2 regions of the Halomonas hibernica genome follow, and region 2 is predicted to be linked to the other one. Evidence: predicted binding sites of a transcription regulator. Region 2 holds the regulator's gene; the other holds the start of a gene.

Region 1 (7,225 bases), on a different contig from region 2:
ACGCACCAGCGGTTGTCGTTTTGTCGAGTAATATCCTGTACGTGCTTTAAGTAGTGAATTTCAAACCCGGATTGCTGCGACAAATGGTCGAACAGCAGGTGGGTAAGCGCGCCATAGTCGACATCAGACCCTGATACGATACGCGTCGCCGCGACGGGCTCGCCATCGCTGCGTCCTTCCATGATGAGCGGGGTCCACTGCTCAATCTGCGCGGGGTCTTCGCTATATTCCATGCCGTGATAGCAGTGGTGCGATGACATCTGCTTAAAGCGCTGGCGTAGATAGTTGACGTTATCCTCGCCCCAGACAAAGCTCATGTGCGGGCAGGGGTTGATAAACGCCTGGGGGTTGGGAATGGCCCCTTTCTTGACCAGGTAGGCCCAGAGTTGGCGTGAAATATCGAACTCTGTGTTGACCTCCAGCGCCTTGCTGATATCAACCGTGCCGTCTGAGCGAGCAGGGGTGTAGTTCATTTCGCAGTTGGCGGCATGCCCGGTGCCTGCGTTATTCCAACCATTGGAGCTTTCCTGGGCGCAATCTTTCAGCGTTTCCAGTACCACAATCTTGAGTGAAGGCTCTAGCTCTTTGAGAAGGGTGGCGAGCGTGGCGCTCATGATGCCAGCGCCGACCATTACAATATCTGCCCGCTCGGGAATCTGTGTTGATGTAGGCATGAACGTTCTCCGCTTAGGAACTCAACACTTGCTTGATGCGCTGATAAAGGGAAGGTCAATATCCTGAGGCACTATGGCATATACGCGTCGCCAGGGCTGGTTATCGATTAGATGCCAGCGGTGGCCGCCACCTGTGGTGTCTTCCGCCAATAAAATGTCGCCGGGGTACAGCGTGAATGAGTCGCCCGTGCGCGTCTCGAAAGTGAGTGTGCCGCTAAGCGTTAAGACGAATTGACGGTTAGGAGCGTCATGCCAGCTAAAGCTGCCGCCTTCGCTTGTTTCCCGAAAGGAGATGCTGGTCGTTTCGATGACATCACTGAGCAAGTCATGGCGCTCACCTTTGGGAAGATCAATCCATCCTTCTTCAAAACACGATTGATGGTTACTGCCTGTCCATAACCTTACACATCGGAACATTACTGACTCCTGATTGTGAGTAGTGACAAAACATGATGAAAAATAGAACAATCATCTGAGTTTAAATACTAGTTCGGATTTTGTGCAATAAGGTGCGTGACCAAAGCTAAATTTATGCCTAAGGTGAAGCAGGTTTGATAATTTAAATATGGGCATGGGCTGGGGATTCCATGCCGCTATTCTTTTTATAAAAAAGGGGTTGGCGCTTTTCTTGTTAGCCGCCAATTATCTCTGGCAGGCTCTATAACGTTTGTAAATAAAAGGAAACCACCATGGGAATCAAAAAAAAATTAACGCTAGCGGCAAGCATGTGTGCCTTGTTCGTGGCCATCACAGCGGATGCATGCACGCGCGCGGTATATCAGGGCCCTGATGACATGATTATCACGGCGCGCTCCATGGATTGGAGGGACGAAATACATCCGAACCTATGGCTGTTTCCAAAGGGAATGGAACGCGATGGTGCGGCTGGACCCAACTCCGTTACTTGGACATCCCAGTATGGAAGTGTCGTTACCAGCGCGTTTGATATCTCAAGCACTGATGGCATGAACGAAAAAGGCTTGGTGGCTAACCTGCTATGGCTTGCTGAGGCAGAGTATCCTGACTTTGGGCCGGATGACGAGGGGCTTTCCGTGGCTGCCTGGGTCCAGTATGTTTTGGATAATTTTGCGACCGTTGAAGAGGCGGTGGAGGCGCTGCGCGATGAGCCTTTTGTGGTCGTCTCTGCTGAAATACCGGGCACCACTCGATTTGCTACGCTTCACTTGTCAATTTCAGATGCCAAGGGTGATAACGCAATATTTGAGTATATCGGCGGTAAACTCACTATTCATCACGATACGTCATACAATGTGGTGACAAACTCGCCCACCTTCAAGCAGCAACTGACGCTGGATGACTACTGGAGACAGATCGGTGGTTTGGTCATGCTGCCTGGCACAAACCGTGCCGCGGATCGGTTTGTCAGAGCGTCGTTCTACATGGATGCCATTCCTAAAACGAGCGATACAAGAGTTGCTGTTGGCAGCGCATTTAGCGTGATCCGCAATGCGTCTGTTCCTTTCGGTATCTCATCAGAAGAGGAGCCGAATATTTCTTCTACCAGGTGGAGAGCGGTATCTGATCAGAAACACCTTGTTTATTATTTCGAGACGGCACTTACGCCTAACACGTTTTGGGTGGATATGAAGGATGCCGACTTTACTGAGGGCGCGCCTGTTCGCAAACTGAGCCTCAAGAATAACAGTGTTTATGCAGGCAATACGGTCAACGCGTTTGAGGACGCCGAGCCCTTCGAGTTTGCTGGCCTGTAAGGTGCGTTAAGGGCATTTTTTTACTAGTTAGCGCATGAAATAGCCCCCTGTGTCGCGGTTGGCGCAGGGGGCTTTCTCTTACTTAATAAAGCCAAGGGATAGAAAAAACTGCGGTTAGCTTGTTCGATTATTGTGATTAATACTAAAGTAATGGCGGCTGGTACCGATATTAAATTAAGCACACCTATTTACTGATCGCTGCCCAGAGTTATCCATGCCAAAAATCGTGATCTGTTTCATTACAGCCCTGCTACTGCTGGCACCTTATGCTCAAGCGAACACCGATGCGGCTGAGGCCGCGGCGCTGGCATGGCTTGATGCAATTGACAGTGGTGAGTATGAGCTGGCTTGGGAGGAGTCATCACCGCTTCTTAAGAGTCCGCTTTCGCCCAGTATGCTAGAGCGGATCATTAGCGCAGCGCGCCGTGACTTCGGGTCGGTGGAGGCAAGACGCCGCACACGCGTCATCACGCAAACCTCTATGCCCGGCGCTCCCAAAAATGATTACAAAAAGTTCATCTATCAAACGCGTTTTGCCAACAAGTCTGATATTACCGAAACCATTACGCCGCACTTTGAAGACGGCGTTTGGAAAGTAAGTGGATACTATGTGAACTGATCAGCAACAAGTGGATTGACCCGTTGCTACAACCGTGGGGTGTTGAATCTTCACGCAGGCAAAAATGGCGTTCCCCGAAGTGTTGTTCCACGGCGTGATAGCTTCAAAGTTGTGCTCGAATACGTGCACTTCAAAGTAGGGCTCAAGCAGCGTAATTAGCTCGGCAAAACTAACCGCGACCATGGGGTGCTCGTCGTTCCATACTTGGGTATCGCACGCGTTGGTTTTTGCAATACTAAGTTTGAGGGCCTGTTTTTCACCGCTACCGCTGTAATGCCACCCGGAACGAAACGTGAAGGCATCGTCGGCTTTTTTAACGGTGTGGCTCACAAACAGATTGTTGTCGATTTTATCTTTGTCGACTGCGTTAAAGCAGAAAACCCCGCCACTCATTAAGGCGCTGTGCGCACTTTCAATACACGCTTTGAGCTTTTCAATTCCGTCGCTGTAGTGAATCGAATATAAAAAACAGGTAATCAAATCCTGCGGGTCGCTTACCTGGAAGTTGCCCATGTCCTGACACGTAAACTGAGCCTCAGGACAACGTGTGGCGGCAATATCCAGCATGGGCTGGTTAATGTCCAGCCCGCTGCTCACATAGCCATTATCAATAAAATGGCGAACATGAGGCCCGGTACCACACGCTACATCGAGGTGAAGGTTGCCACCGTTACCAAAAATTTGGTGAAGCCTTTGCACGGCGTTGCTTTGCGCCCGGTAGTCGATGTCTTCGCACATCACATCGTAATAGCCAGAAAGGTCGGTATAGAGTGCGTTAAAGGACATGGCGGCCTGGGTAGCTTGGGAGTGAGGGTGGCGCATAGTAAACGAGTGGAGTGGCTTTTAGAAGCCAGCCGTGCGGAAGGGGATTTTGATCAAGACATCGCAGGCCGTCGCACAGGCTTGCGATGTCTTTTTCGGTTTATAGCGAGATGTCAGGCACAAACTGCATACTTACCGCCACCCGGTTCCAGCTATTAATGGCTAGAATCACCGTGGTCAGCTCAAGAAGGTCCTGCTCACCAAAGGCGGCCAGAGTATTCTGGTAGACGCTGTCGCTAACAGACTGTTGGCTGATTAAGGTAAGCGCTTCGGCCCACTCAAGGGCTGCACGTTCCTGTTTATTGAAGCAGGGGGCTTCCCGCCAAGCAGGCAGTACATCCACCTTACCTGATGCTCGCCGTCGTCTCGGGCTTCCTGAGTATGCATATGCTGGCAGAAGCAGCACTGGTTGATCTGGGAAACGCGTAGCTGAACGAGGTGGATGATGGTAGGCGTTACCGCGCTATTAGCCGCTACTTCGCCCAGAGGCACCAAATGTTTAGCAAGGCGAGGGGTTAGCTTGTAAACGACTTGTCGAGAAATACGCTGAGACATGGCAGTGACCTCGTTGATTGGTGAGGTCTCAGCATATAAAGGTGTGCGTACTAGGCCTTGTAAATTTGCGACAACTTGCGCTGGCGGTAAGAGGCGGGTGTTTCGTTGGTAAAAGATTGGAAGGCGTGGGTAAAGTGCGGCTGATCATAGTAGCCACAGTGGAGCGCTATTTCTGATAGCGGCCGGTCAGCTTCAAGTAAGCACCGTCGCGCTCGGTGGAGGCGAGCATACGTCACCAACGCGCCTGGCGAGACACCGACTTCACGTTTTAATCGACGTTCCAGGGTGCGTCGGGTTAACCCAACATTGGCAGCTAACTGCTCAGGTGGGAGCTGTAACTGGTTAATCGCCTGGATGATTCCTGGCACAGGGCTTTTACTCGTTAGTCGACTTTTGAGTAAACCCAGAAGCCATGTTTCAAGCAGGGCTAATCCTTTGGGTGCATCAAGCTGATAAAGGCGCTCCACCACCGGCATTAAACTGTCCATCCAGGAGGGTTTTATGTCATCGCCCAAGCAAAGATGCGCGTCTATACACTGTTCCGGGGCTAAGCCCAGGAGGCTATACATACTGGTCGGTTTAAACCGAATGCCCATCCGGGTGGTGGACGTATCAAACGTCTCAAGCAACATGTGTCTGTTAAAGCAGAGCGTGACGATGGGACGAGAGTTTCCAAGGTGAATGGTGAGGCTGGCGCCTGCATCGGGATAAAGCTTTTCTACGATGGGATGCGCAAGGGGACTTTGCCCGCCCATCGACCAAAGGCATTGCACCCATGTGCGAAGGTTAGTGTTGGGCAGGCGCTGCTGGAAATTCAAATGAACGGCGTTACCGGGCAGAATAAAGTGGGCCATGGCGACAACCTGCTTTGTTGATGAATGGACTTCATCGCATAAGCTGTATTAAAGCCTAAACACAGGGGCTGGGAAAGTGGCTATGCTTGGACAGTGAAGTTCTCACTTCGCAATGAACTGTTTAATCATCAATTCACGTGGTTGTGCCCTTCAAGCCAAGCGCCAAGCTGGGGCTCTTGCCCGCTGCGCCGTAGGTAAAGCACCATCTCACGCGCAACGATATTGATTTGATGAGTAAACACCAATAATTAGCTATGGAGTCTACTGCTTCGCCTACGGTATGCTTTTTGAACTGCTTTCAGCTCAAGAGAACTTCATGGCCCTTATCGCAACGACTCCAGACCCCCCGTATTACGCCGTTATTTTCACCTCTGTGCGCACGGGTATTGAAGATGGTTATGATGACATGGCGGAGCGTATGGTTGAGTTAGCCATGCAGCAGCCAGGTTTTTTAGGCGTTGAATCGGCTCGAAATGAGGTGGGGGTTACGGTTTCCTACTGGGCTGACTTGGCCTCGATTAAAGCGTGGAAGGCGCATGCCGAACATAAAGAAGCGCAGCGGCTTGGGCATCAGCAGTGGTATCAGCACTTTAAAACTCGGATTGCCAAGGTCGAGCGGGATTACGGTATCTAGCGGATGCTACTTCCCTGGTCTTCTGCTTGATGTCGGTTACATCATCAAGCGCGTGAGTGCTTGTAGCCCCAGAGCAATCAACAGCACTATTACGCCGCCTATCAAGCTGGTAAACAACGCATGGCGCTTCCATAGCAACAGCACTCGATTACCGAAGCGATAAACCAGCCAGGCTAAGCCATAGTAGCGCAGGCCACGAGCAATTAATGCCGCCAGCAAGAACAGCAAAACAGGGTAGCCCGAAATGCCCGCCGTTATCATGGCTATCGGAAAGGGGATAGGCAGGATACCCATGGCTATAATGGCAGCGAAACCGTATTGATTAAAAAACAGTTGAAACGCCTGAAAGCTCTCCTGCATACCGGTGACGTTGATAAACCATGTGCCTACCGACGTAAATAACAGCAAGCCTACGCTGTAGCCCACCAGGGAGGCGATCAGACAGCCCAATGTAGTGATGGTAGCCAAAAGCCAGATCCGCTGCTTGTTGGCTGCCATTAGCGGGATGAGTATTAGCTCAATGGGAATGGGTAAAATAATGGTTTCAAGAAATGAGAACATGCCCAATAGCCATAGCATATTCTTTGAGCCGTTAATGCGCTCGAACCACACTTTAGGACTTTTTGAGATAATGGCCATGGATGGGGTCTACATCGGCGGACTAATACGGCGGTACATACTGGGTCAGTCCCATGGTATTGTCTAGCGCGAGTGGTGAGGTGGCGACACGCAGGCGGTAGGGTCATTTTACTCTTCATCACTTCTCTTATTGGCTAGGATATAATAGATACCCCCACACTCTTTTCCTTTCGCAGCTCCTGTTTTTTGGCGTGACCCAAAAATACCGTATATAGAGCTTCGCAAAATAGGCAGCTAGCAGCCAATAACGCTGCAAGCAGTCGATTAATAGCGACTAACAATCGAGGCGTTTGAATATAGCGCTTTAAGAAAGCCCCCGCGTAAACCCAGCTGGCTAACGATAACCAGCAAATAGGCAGGTAAAGCACCGCGAACATGGCTATTTGAGCCGGGTCGTTACCCGTTGTATAAGCGCCAATGCCAGAAGCCGATGCAATCCATGCTTTGGGGTTTAGCCATTGCATGAGCGCACCTGTCATAAAACCAGGCGGTTTGGTGGTTGCTTGCACAGACAACTTGCCGTCATCCATTGCTAACCTGACGCTTAGGTAAAGCAGAAACGCTACTCCGGCCCAACGAAGTAATACTTCAAGTAGAGGCACGGTGGTGAGCAAAGCGTAAAGCCCTGCACCAATTCCTAGAAACAGCGCTATAAACCCTAGTGTGGCTCCTGTCACAAAGATTAACCCTTTAAC
Region 2 (7,225 bases):
GTTTGGATCGACACCAATCAACGTGAGCACGCCCAGGTGTATGGCTATACCGTGGTCGATGCCAGTACCGTTATTGCGACGCACCTGAATCATTTGCTACATCGACATTCACCCGAAATGCTGGGCCGCCAGGAGGTCCAGAAGCTGCTCGACAAGCTGGGCGAAGAGCAGAAATCACTGGTAGAAGAAGTGGTGCCCAAGGCAATTTCTCTGACCATACTGCAGCGTATTTTGCAAAATCTGCTGGAAGAGGATGTGTCTATTCGTGACATGCGCACGATTCTGGACACTCTGGCAGAGTATGCCGGTCAGCAAAAAGATCCTAATGAGCTTACCGCGCTGGTGCGTATTGCATTAGGCCGGGCCATTACGCAGCAGTGGTTTGCCGGACAGGAGACCCTCAATGTGATGGGGCTGGATGCCCAACTGGAGCAGGTACTGATACAGGCGATGAACGGGAATGGCGCGATGGAGCCAGGCTTGGCTGAAACCTTGATGGATCAGGCGCAGCAGGCTCTGGAGCAGCATGAAAGTAGCGGGGAGGCGCCGGTATTGGTGGTTCAGCACTCGTTGCGTGGCGTGCTGTCACGCTTTTTGCGCCGTCGTTTGCGCCATCTTGTGGTCATGTCACAAGCAGAAATTCCGGATGACCGCACGCTGCGTGTAACCACCACAGTAGGTGGCCGCTAACCATGACCGCAAGCAGCGAACGTATCAGCTATGTGTACAAACAAAAGGTAAGACATGAGCGTTAGGCGTTTTACGGGAGCAAACAGTCGTGATGTCATGCGCCAGGTGCGTGAAACGCTGGGAGATGATGCGCTAATTTTGGCGAACCGCCGTACCGATGATGGCGTTGAAATCATGGCGATGGCTGATGAGGCTGTCGAGCCTGTCGACGCCGCGTTAGAGATAACCGCAAGTACGGTAGAACCCGCTACAGCGACGGACCCTCTTCAGTCCATGAGTGAGCGCCTACTGCGTGAAATGCAAGATATGCGTGCGCTTTTAACTAACCAACAGGTAACTAGCCAACAGGCGCCTCGGCCCACCGGGGCGGTGCAACAAGCCGCCGACACGCACGGGCGGCTGTCTCAGTTGTTGACGCGCGTTGGCTTTAGCGCTGAGCTTGGCGATGAAGTGCTCGCGGGTCTACCAGCATCATTGAAAACGCTTGGCCCTGAAAGTGAGCAACCGCTTGACTGGCTGCGCCAGCAGCTGACAAGCAGGCTTCATGTGTTAAATGACGAGGCCAGTTTTTTTGACCAAACGGGCATCGTCGCCTTGGTCGGTCCTACCGGAATAGGCAAAACCACGACCACCGCAAAGCTTGCGGCGCGCTTTGTAATGCGACATGGCACACGCCCCGTCGCGCTGGTTACCACGGATAGCTTTCGTATCGGCGCCCATGAGCAGCTCAGGATTTACGCACGCCTGTTGGATACCCCCATGTACGCCCTTGATGCTGAGCAACCGGTCGATGATCTGTTGGGCCGCCTTCACGGCAAGCAGTGGGTCATGATTGATACGGTTGGGATGAGCCAGCGTGACCAGCGTGTTATTGATCAAATTGCGCATTTGCAGGGCGGAAGTTCCACGGTAAGACTGGTACTGCTGTTGAACGCGGCTAGCCAGCCAGAAACCCTGGAAGAGGTCGTGTTGCGTTATCGTCAGGCCGCGCGGGCAGCAGGCGCTGAGCTTGATGACTGTATTATTACCAAGCAGGATGAAGCCGGCCGACTAGCCCCCGTGTTGGATATTGTTATCCGTCACGGTATGCGCGTGCTGTTTAGCTCTCATGGGCAGCAAGTGCCCGAAGATATGAGCGTGGCACTGCCGGATGCGCTGATCAACCAGGCGCTGGAAAGCCAGGCGAAAGCAGCGCCGCAGCCTGGCTTCACGGCACCGGCTCGCATGCCTCGCTGGTCGCGAGATGTGCTTGGCCAAGGGCGGAGGCTGTCACTACTACTGACGCGGCTGCGCCAGCGTTTGGCAGGCTTCGCCACGCTGGAAGCCATGTGGGATGTTAGCGCTTTGCCGAGCGAGCTACAGAGCGCGCAGCTTACTCGTCTGTTGCCGCACGCGTTACCCGCCCCCGGTGTGGTGTGGGCGGCACGCCGTAACGAGCGTGGCTGTGATTGGTCGATGCCGGATATCAGCATGGACGAACGGGGCGCTTGGCATGCCGTCCCCATGCTTCAACATCGCCAACCTGCGGGTTGGCAGGCCAGGCTTGAGACACGAACGGAAACGGCGGGCGCCACGGTGCATCTATTGCCCGTGCTGCCTCCGGCAGAAACCGTGCAGTGGCTGAATGAGCAACAGCTGACTTGGGTCAGCCTTGTGACACCTGCACAGCGCGTATACTTTCATGGCGAGCGTTCTGCGCTACGTGGACTATTTGAACAAAGCACGCTCAGCCATCATGTCAGCGTGCGGTTTCGTGGCCAGTCCATGCAGTTATGGACCGCCTATGCCGAAGTGCAAAATGAGGCGGGCAGTGTACTGCTTGCGTGGTATGGGGAGGTTCGTGACCCCGAAAGTGCCAAGGTCGTTGCCCGGCGCTACTGGTTGACGCCGGCTCGTTTAGGCGCCGATGTACTTTTCCAGCTGGTCATTCAGCTGCAAAGTGAGGGTCTGGCAGCGCTCACCAAACGCGCGTTGCAGCAGTTTAAAGAGGCCGATAGCGGGGATACGGATCCAGAAGTACGTCTACTGTTAGCCAGCGGCGTCGCGTCAGTGGTAGGGCATTTGGATAACGCGGGTGATGATGAAGCATCCAGTCTGCGCAGCGATCTACTCAGCCTATTGGGCGCGCGCCGAAAACGCCGCGATACGGCCATGCTGGATGCGTTGATGTACGCCTTTATGGCGCGCGACGCCATTCGCCAATTGGGCAGCGTTAGCCGAGAGGTGAGTGTATGAGCCAGGATCAGGCGGCGGGCTTGCGCCAATGGGCCGACAGCCAGCGTCAGAAGCAGGCACCCAGCCAGCCTGATGCGCCGTTGGCAAGTGATATGGAGGTGATGAGCGAAGCGCCTGCGCCCGCGCCAGGTGCTGTTTCGCCCACCCCCACGATTGACGAGCAGCCGGTCGCGAAAGCCCCTTCGCGACCTAAAAAGCCCTTGTATATTATTGGTTTGCCCGGGCGGGGCGCGCAGTCTGTCAAACAGGTTCAACACCGGCTGGCTCAATGGTCTGCGCTGGGCCGTCACTGGGCAGGATCACCTGACGATTGGGATATACAGGCTGTTAGCGTTAATGCGCCTGACCTTGCTCAGCTAAGCGCTAGGCATGCGCGTTGGGCGCTCTGGATTAACAGCGATGCTGACGCATTTGCCGAGATGTACCGGCTACTTCGCCAGGCGCGTGACAATGGCGGGCCTCGCCGATTGCTGGCACTGCACGAGCCCTCTTTGCCGCGCCAAGGCTTGTTGGAAAACCTGCGTGAAGCCGCTAGCCACTATTTGGCCACCGATCTTCTGGTGTTGGCGCGCTGATAAGGAAATATTCGACATGTTAGGCAAGCTATTCAAGATGATGGGTGTTTGCGGGTTGATAGGACTCATCAGTAGCGCTCAGGCGGCGGGCAGTTGGAGTACCTCGGTGCCTGGTGTGATGGTGGCCATGAGTGATCGAGAAACCCGTAGCCAGTCAATGACGCCACCCGATTCTGTACAGGTGCACAATCGGGTGATTGATCGGATACACTGGCAGCTTGAGACGCCGCCGGGCAGCGCTATCAACGCATGGCTATGCCACCCGGAGCAGTGTGTGGCGCTCTCGGGAGGGCGCGGAACGGTCACCGAGCTGGCGGGAAGGCAGGTAAGTGCTCCTTTGCAGTTTCGTTTTAAGTTACTGCCTGGACAGCGGCCAGTTCGTGTTCAGGGTCTGCAAGTCATTGTGAACTATCAGTAAAAGTTGTATAGCCGCGAGGCAAAAAGATGTACACAGCACAAGGCAGAATCAAGCAAGGCGAGCTATTCACACAATACATGCCACTGGTAAGACGTCACGCCTTAACACTGCAGGTCAGGTTGCCTGCAAGCATTGAACTTGATGATCTTATTCAGGCGGGCACGGTAGGGCTTTTAGAAGCACTGGGCCGTTTTGATGCCGCTCATGGTGCCAGCTTTGCGACGTTTGCCAGCCAGCGTATCCGTGGGGCGATGGTCGATGAACTGCGTACGCGGGATTGGTTACCACGCAGCGTGCGCCGCGCTGCGCGCGCTGTGGACGACGCGATCCGGCGGCTAGAGCAGCAGCTCGGACGCTCACCGGAAGAGAGTGAAATTGCCTTGGCGCTTGAGATGCCGCTGGGTGATTACCAACAGCTGCTTAACGACACCAATAGTGGCCAGCTATTGCCGTTTGAAGAGTTGGTTGCCGATGGTGGTGAGCCGGTAAGTTTTGATGTGAGCAACTTGCCGTTTGAAAAGCTGCTGGATGAGCAGCAGCGACAAACATTGATTGCTGCCATTGAGGCGTTGCCAGAGCGGGAGAAACTGCTCATGGCACTTTATTACCAGGAAGAGCTGAATTTAAAAGAAGTGGGCGCCGTGCTGGGCGTGACGGAGTCGCGCGTGTCTCAGCTGCATAGCCAAGCCATTAGCCGTCTGCGTGCCCGGTTGCATGATTCAGCCTAAACAACCGATACGTTAACTCACAATAACCGGCGAGGAGCCGTTGATGAATCCGTCCACGTTGATAGGTATATTCGCCAGTATGCTGCTGCTAGTAAGCGTGCTGTTCTTTACTGCGGAGTCCCCCGAAAGTTTTATCAATCTGCCGGGCCTGGCGATTGTTATAACCGGTACCCTGGCCGCTACTTTTATAAGCTATCCGCTAAAAGAGGTGTTACGCGTTGTACGCCTGGTAGGGCTTGTCTTTCGGCGTGAAAACACCTATATACGCGACGATATCAACGAGCTGGTCGCCATGTCCCGGCTATGGTTTAAAGGCGATGTGCGTGCAGTCGAAAACGAGTTGGAGCATACGCGCAATCCGTTTTTACGTACCGGTATTCAGTTAGTCATTGCCAATACCAAAGAAGATGAGATCTTCGACATGCTGCGTTGGCGGATTGCCCGGCTCAAGGCCCGCGAGCACGCAGAAGCCCAGATTTTTCGCACCATGGCGACCTACGCGCCAGCGTTTGGCATGATTGGCACGCTGGTGGGATTGGTTAATATGCTGGAAGTCATGGATGCCGGTGACCTGGATGTCATTGGCCCCCGTATGGCGGTGGCGCTGCTCACCACCTTCTACGGTATCTTGCTGGCGAACCTGGTGTTTAAACCCATCGCGGTTAAGCTAGAACGACGTACTGAAGAGCGCCTGATTACCATGAACATGGTGCTGGAAGGTATTTCATTGATCACCAAGCGCCGCCTGCCCTCTTTTATTGAGGAAACGCTCAATTCATTTATCGCCAACTATAACGATGAGATTCGCGATGCCACTATAAAGCCCCGGCCTGATACACCAAGCGCGACGGCAAAGGGCTAAGACGATGCTGGATAGCAATACGCGCCATGCGCTGGAGCTTCCCGCCGGGCAGGGTGAAAGCGATGAGAGCTGGCTGACCAGTTACCTGGACGTGCTCACCCTACTGATTACGCTGTTTGTCTTGTTGCTGGCCTTGGCTCCCCCCGGTGGTAATGAAGCACTTAAGGGCGAGAAGGCGTCCATGTCCAGCGTGATTAGCTCACTGCCCTTGGCAACGCTTGCCACCGGCATTCACCCACGTCATAGCGGGTTACAGCCCCAAATGGCGGCATTGGATATTCCTGGTGTCAGCGTATCGCAGGGCCAGGAGGGCGTAACGCTACGCATTGATGATAGCCTTTTATTTCCCAGTGGTGAGGCAGTGCTTACCTCTCTAGGCCAGGAGGTGATAGAAAGCCTTATCGATGTGTTCGCGGCCTTTGATGGTCAGATTTCCGTTGAAGGGCACACTGACAATCTTCCTATTGCGACCACCCGGTTCCCTTCCAACTGGGAGCTCTCCGCCGGACGTGCGATTGCCGTTATGCGCCACCTGGAACGTCAGGGTATCGCTATTTCTCGTATGCGAGCCGTTGGTTATGCGGATACTCAACCTATGGAAAGCAACGCAACACCTGAAGGGCGAGCTGCTAACCGGCGCGTTGAACTGTTGTTACGACAACAGCCAGAAGGGTGAATGGGACTCAAGGCTGGGTTTGTGTCTAAGCATCCCCTTCTGCTGCAGTCGTATGCTGCCCTGTTGGTGCTTGATGCCGATCGTCGGCGCATCCAAGCGGCCAGTACAAACCTGGCCGCGCTGATGGGACTCTCACGCCAATCGGTAACGCTTACCCAACTGCTGGGGAAGCGTTTAATCCAGCGGCTTTCAGGGCGACGCGGTTTCACATAGCGTTTGCATGCGCTCAATCGCTTGATGGGCGCCTTCAAGCTGAAACGTCATGTACCAGGGGGGCTGTTCGCCTCGATCAAACCCCAGGAAAAGTTGCTCACCTTGTTCCATCTGGCGCATCAGCGTCTGCATATCAGCAAGATAAAAGTGTACGTAAAAGCCGTTATCGCCTCGCTCGGTGATGAACTCTGCCATGGTATCTACCGCGGGCTGCTCATCGATACGCAGTCGGGTCGGCACCAGATTGACGGTTTTACTTTCGCCTTGCTGCTCCTCCAGCGTGACACGCACTTCAAGCCACGGTAAATCACACACGTTTTGGGTGGCATTCAGGCTGAGTGTCGCGTCGGAATAGCTATGGGTTTCAACGGCGCGAAAGTGGTGCTCGTTACCCAGCGTTAATGTCATTGATTGCCACTGGCCATGCGACTGTATGTCCTCCATATTAAAGTTCGCCGCCTGTGTTAACGGTGCAATAAGTAGAAGGGTGGCGCTTGCCAAGGCTGTTGAATAGGGTGTCATGTCAGCACATCAAGGTTGGGTAAGAAAAGCCCAGCGTTTATGACGGGGTTACCCGCAGCAAAGGCGCCGGGTGCTTTCTATAAACCACTACCGCCCGTAGGCTGCACGTGGTAGTGGCCGCTAGGCAGAAAGTTCGAGTAATGGCCTAACGTCGTCATTAAGATAACAGTCATCAAACTCGCCGACTGCCGCCAGTGCTTGAAGATCAGGAATCGTAACGTTGTGACGATCACGAAATACCAGACCTTCTTCGCTCAGCAAGCTAAAGGTGCGGCTAACATGCACAGGGCTTAAGCCCAGAATGTC

What was found. The regulator FliA, encoded in region 2, starts transcription of late flagellar genes. The targets are predictions, from matches to a motif close to CTAAAGTTNNNNNNNNNNCNGCCGATA.
Region 1: the regulator FliA is predicted to act here: its motif matches at 2,550-2,576, upstream of FKN99_RS12710 (DUF4019 domain-containing protein).

Annotation. Positions count from the first base shown of each region.
Region 1 covers NZ_VIFN01000008.1:30,496-37,720, reverse strand. Annotated here, with positions in the region: gene mqo (malate dehydrogenase (quinone)) at 1-674, opposite strand, end outside; gene FKN99_RS12720 (cupin domain-containing protein) at 696-1,091, opposite strand; gene FKN99_RS12715 (linear amide C-N hydrolase) at 1,364-2,407, shown strand; gene FKN99_RS12710 (DUF4019 domain-containing protein) at 2,622-3,026, shown strand; gene FKN99_RS12705 (class I SAM-dependent DNA methyltransferase) at 3,027-3,812, opposite strand; gene FKN99_RS17935 (carboxymuconolactone decarboxylase family protein) at 3,949-4,191, opposite strand; gene FKN99_RS12700 (carboxymuconolactone decarboxylase family protein) at 4,104-4,403, opposite strand; gene FKN99_RS12695 (helix-turn-helix transcriptional regulator) at 4,454-5,257, opposite strand; gene FKN99_RS12690 (antibiotic biosynthesis monooxygenase family protein) at 5,574-5,891, shown strand; gene FKN99_RS12685 (YqaA family protein) at 5,928-6,530, opposite strand; gene FKN99_RS12680 (LysE family translocator) at 6,665-7,225, opposite strand, start outside.
Region 2 covers NZ_VIFN01000005.1:247,880-255,104, reverse strand. Annotated here, with positions in the region: gene flhA (flagellar biosynthesis protein FlhA) at 1-690, shown strand, start outside; gene flhF (flagellar biosynthesis protein FlhF) at 745-2,925, shown strand; gene FKN99_RS10305 (hypothetical protein) at 2,922-3,500, shown strand; gene FKN99_RS10300 (flagellar protein FlhE) at 3,517-3,918, shown strand; gene FKN99_RS10295 (RNA polymerase sigma factor FliA) at 3,945-4,646, shown strand; gene FKN99_RS10290 (motility protein A) at 4,690-5,508, shown strand; gene FKN99_RS10285 (OmpA/MotB family protein) at 5,513-6,184, shown strand; gene FKN99_RS10280 (hypothetical protein) at 6,206-6,397, shown strand; gene FKN99_RS10275 (hypothetical protein) at 6,374-6,919, opposite strand; gene FKN99_RS10270 (Crp/Fnr family transcriptional regulator) at 7,040-7,225, opposite strand, start outside.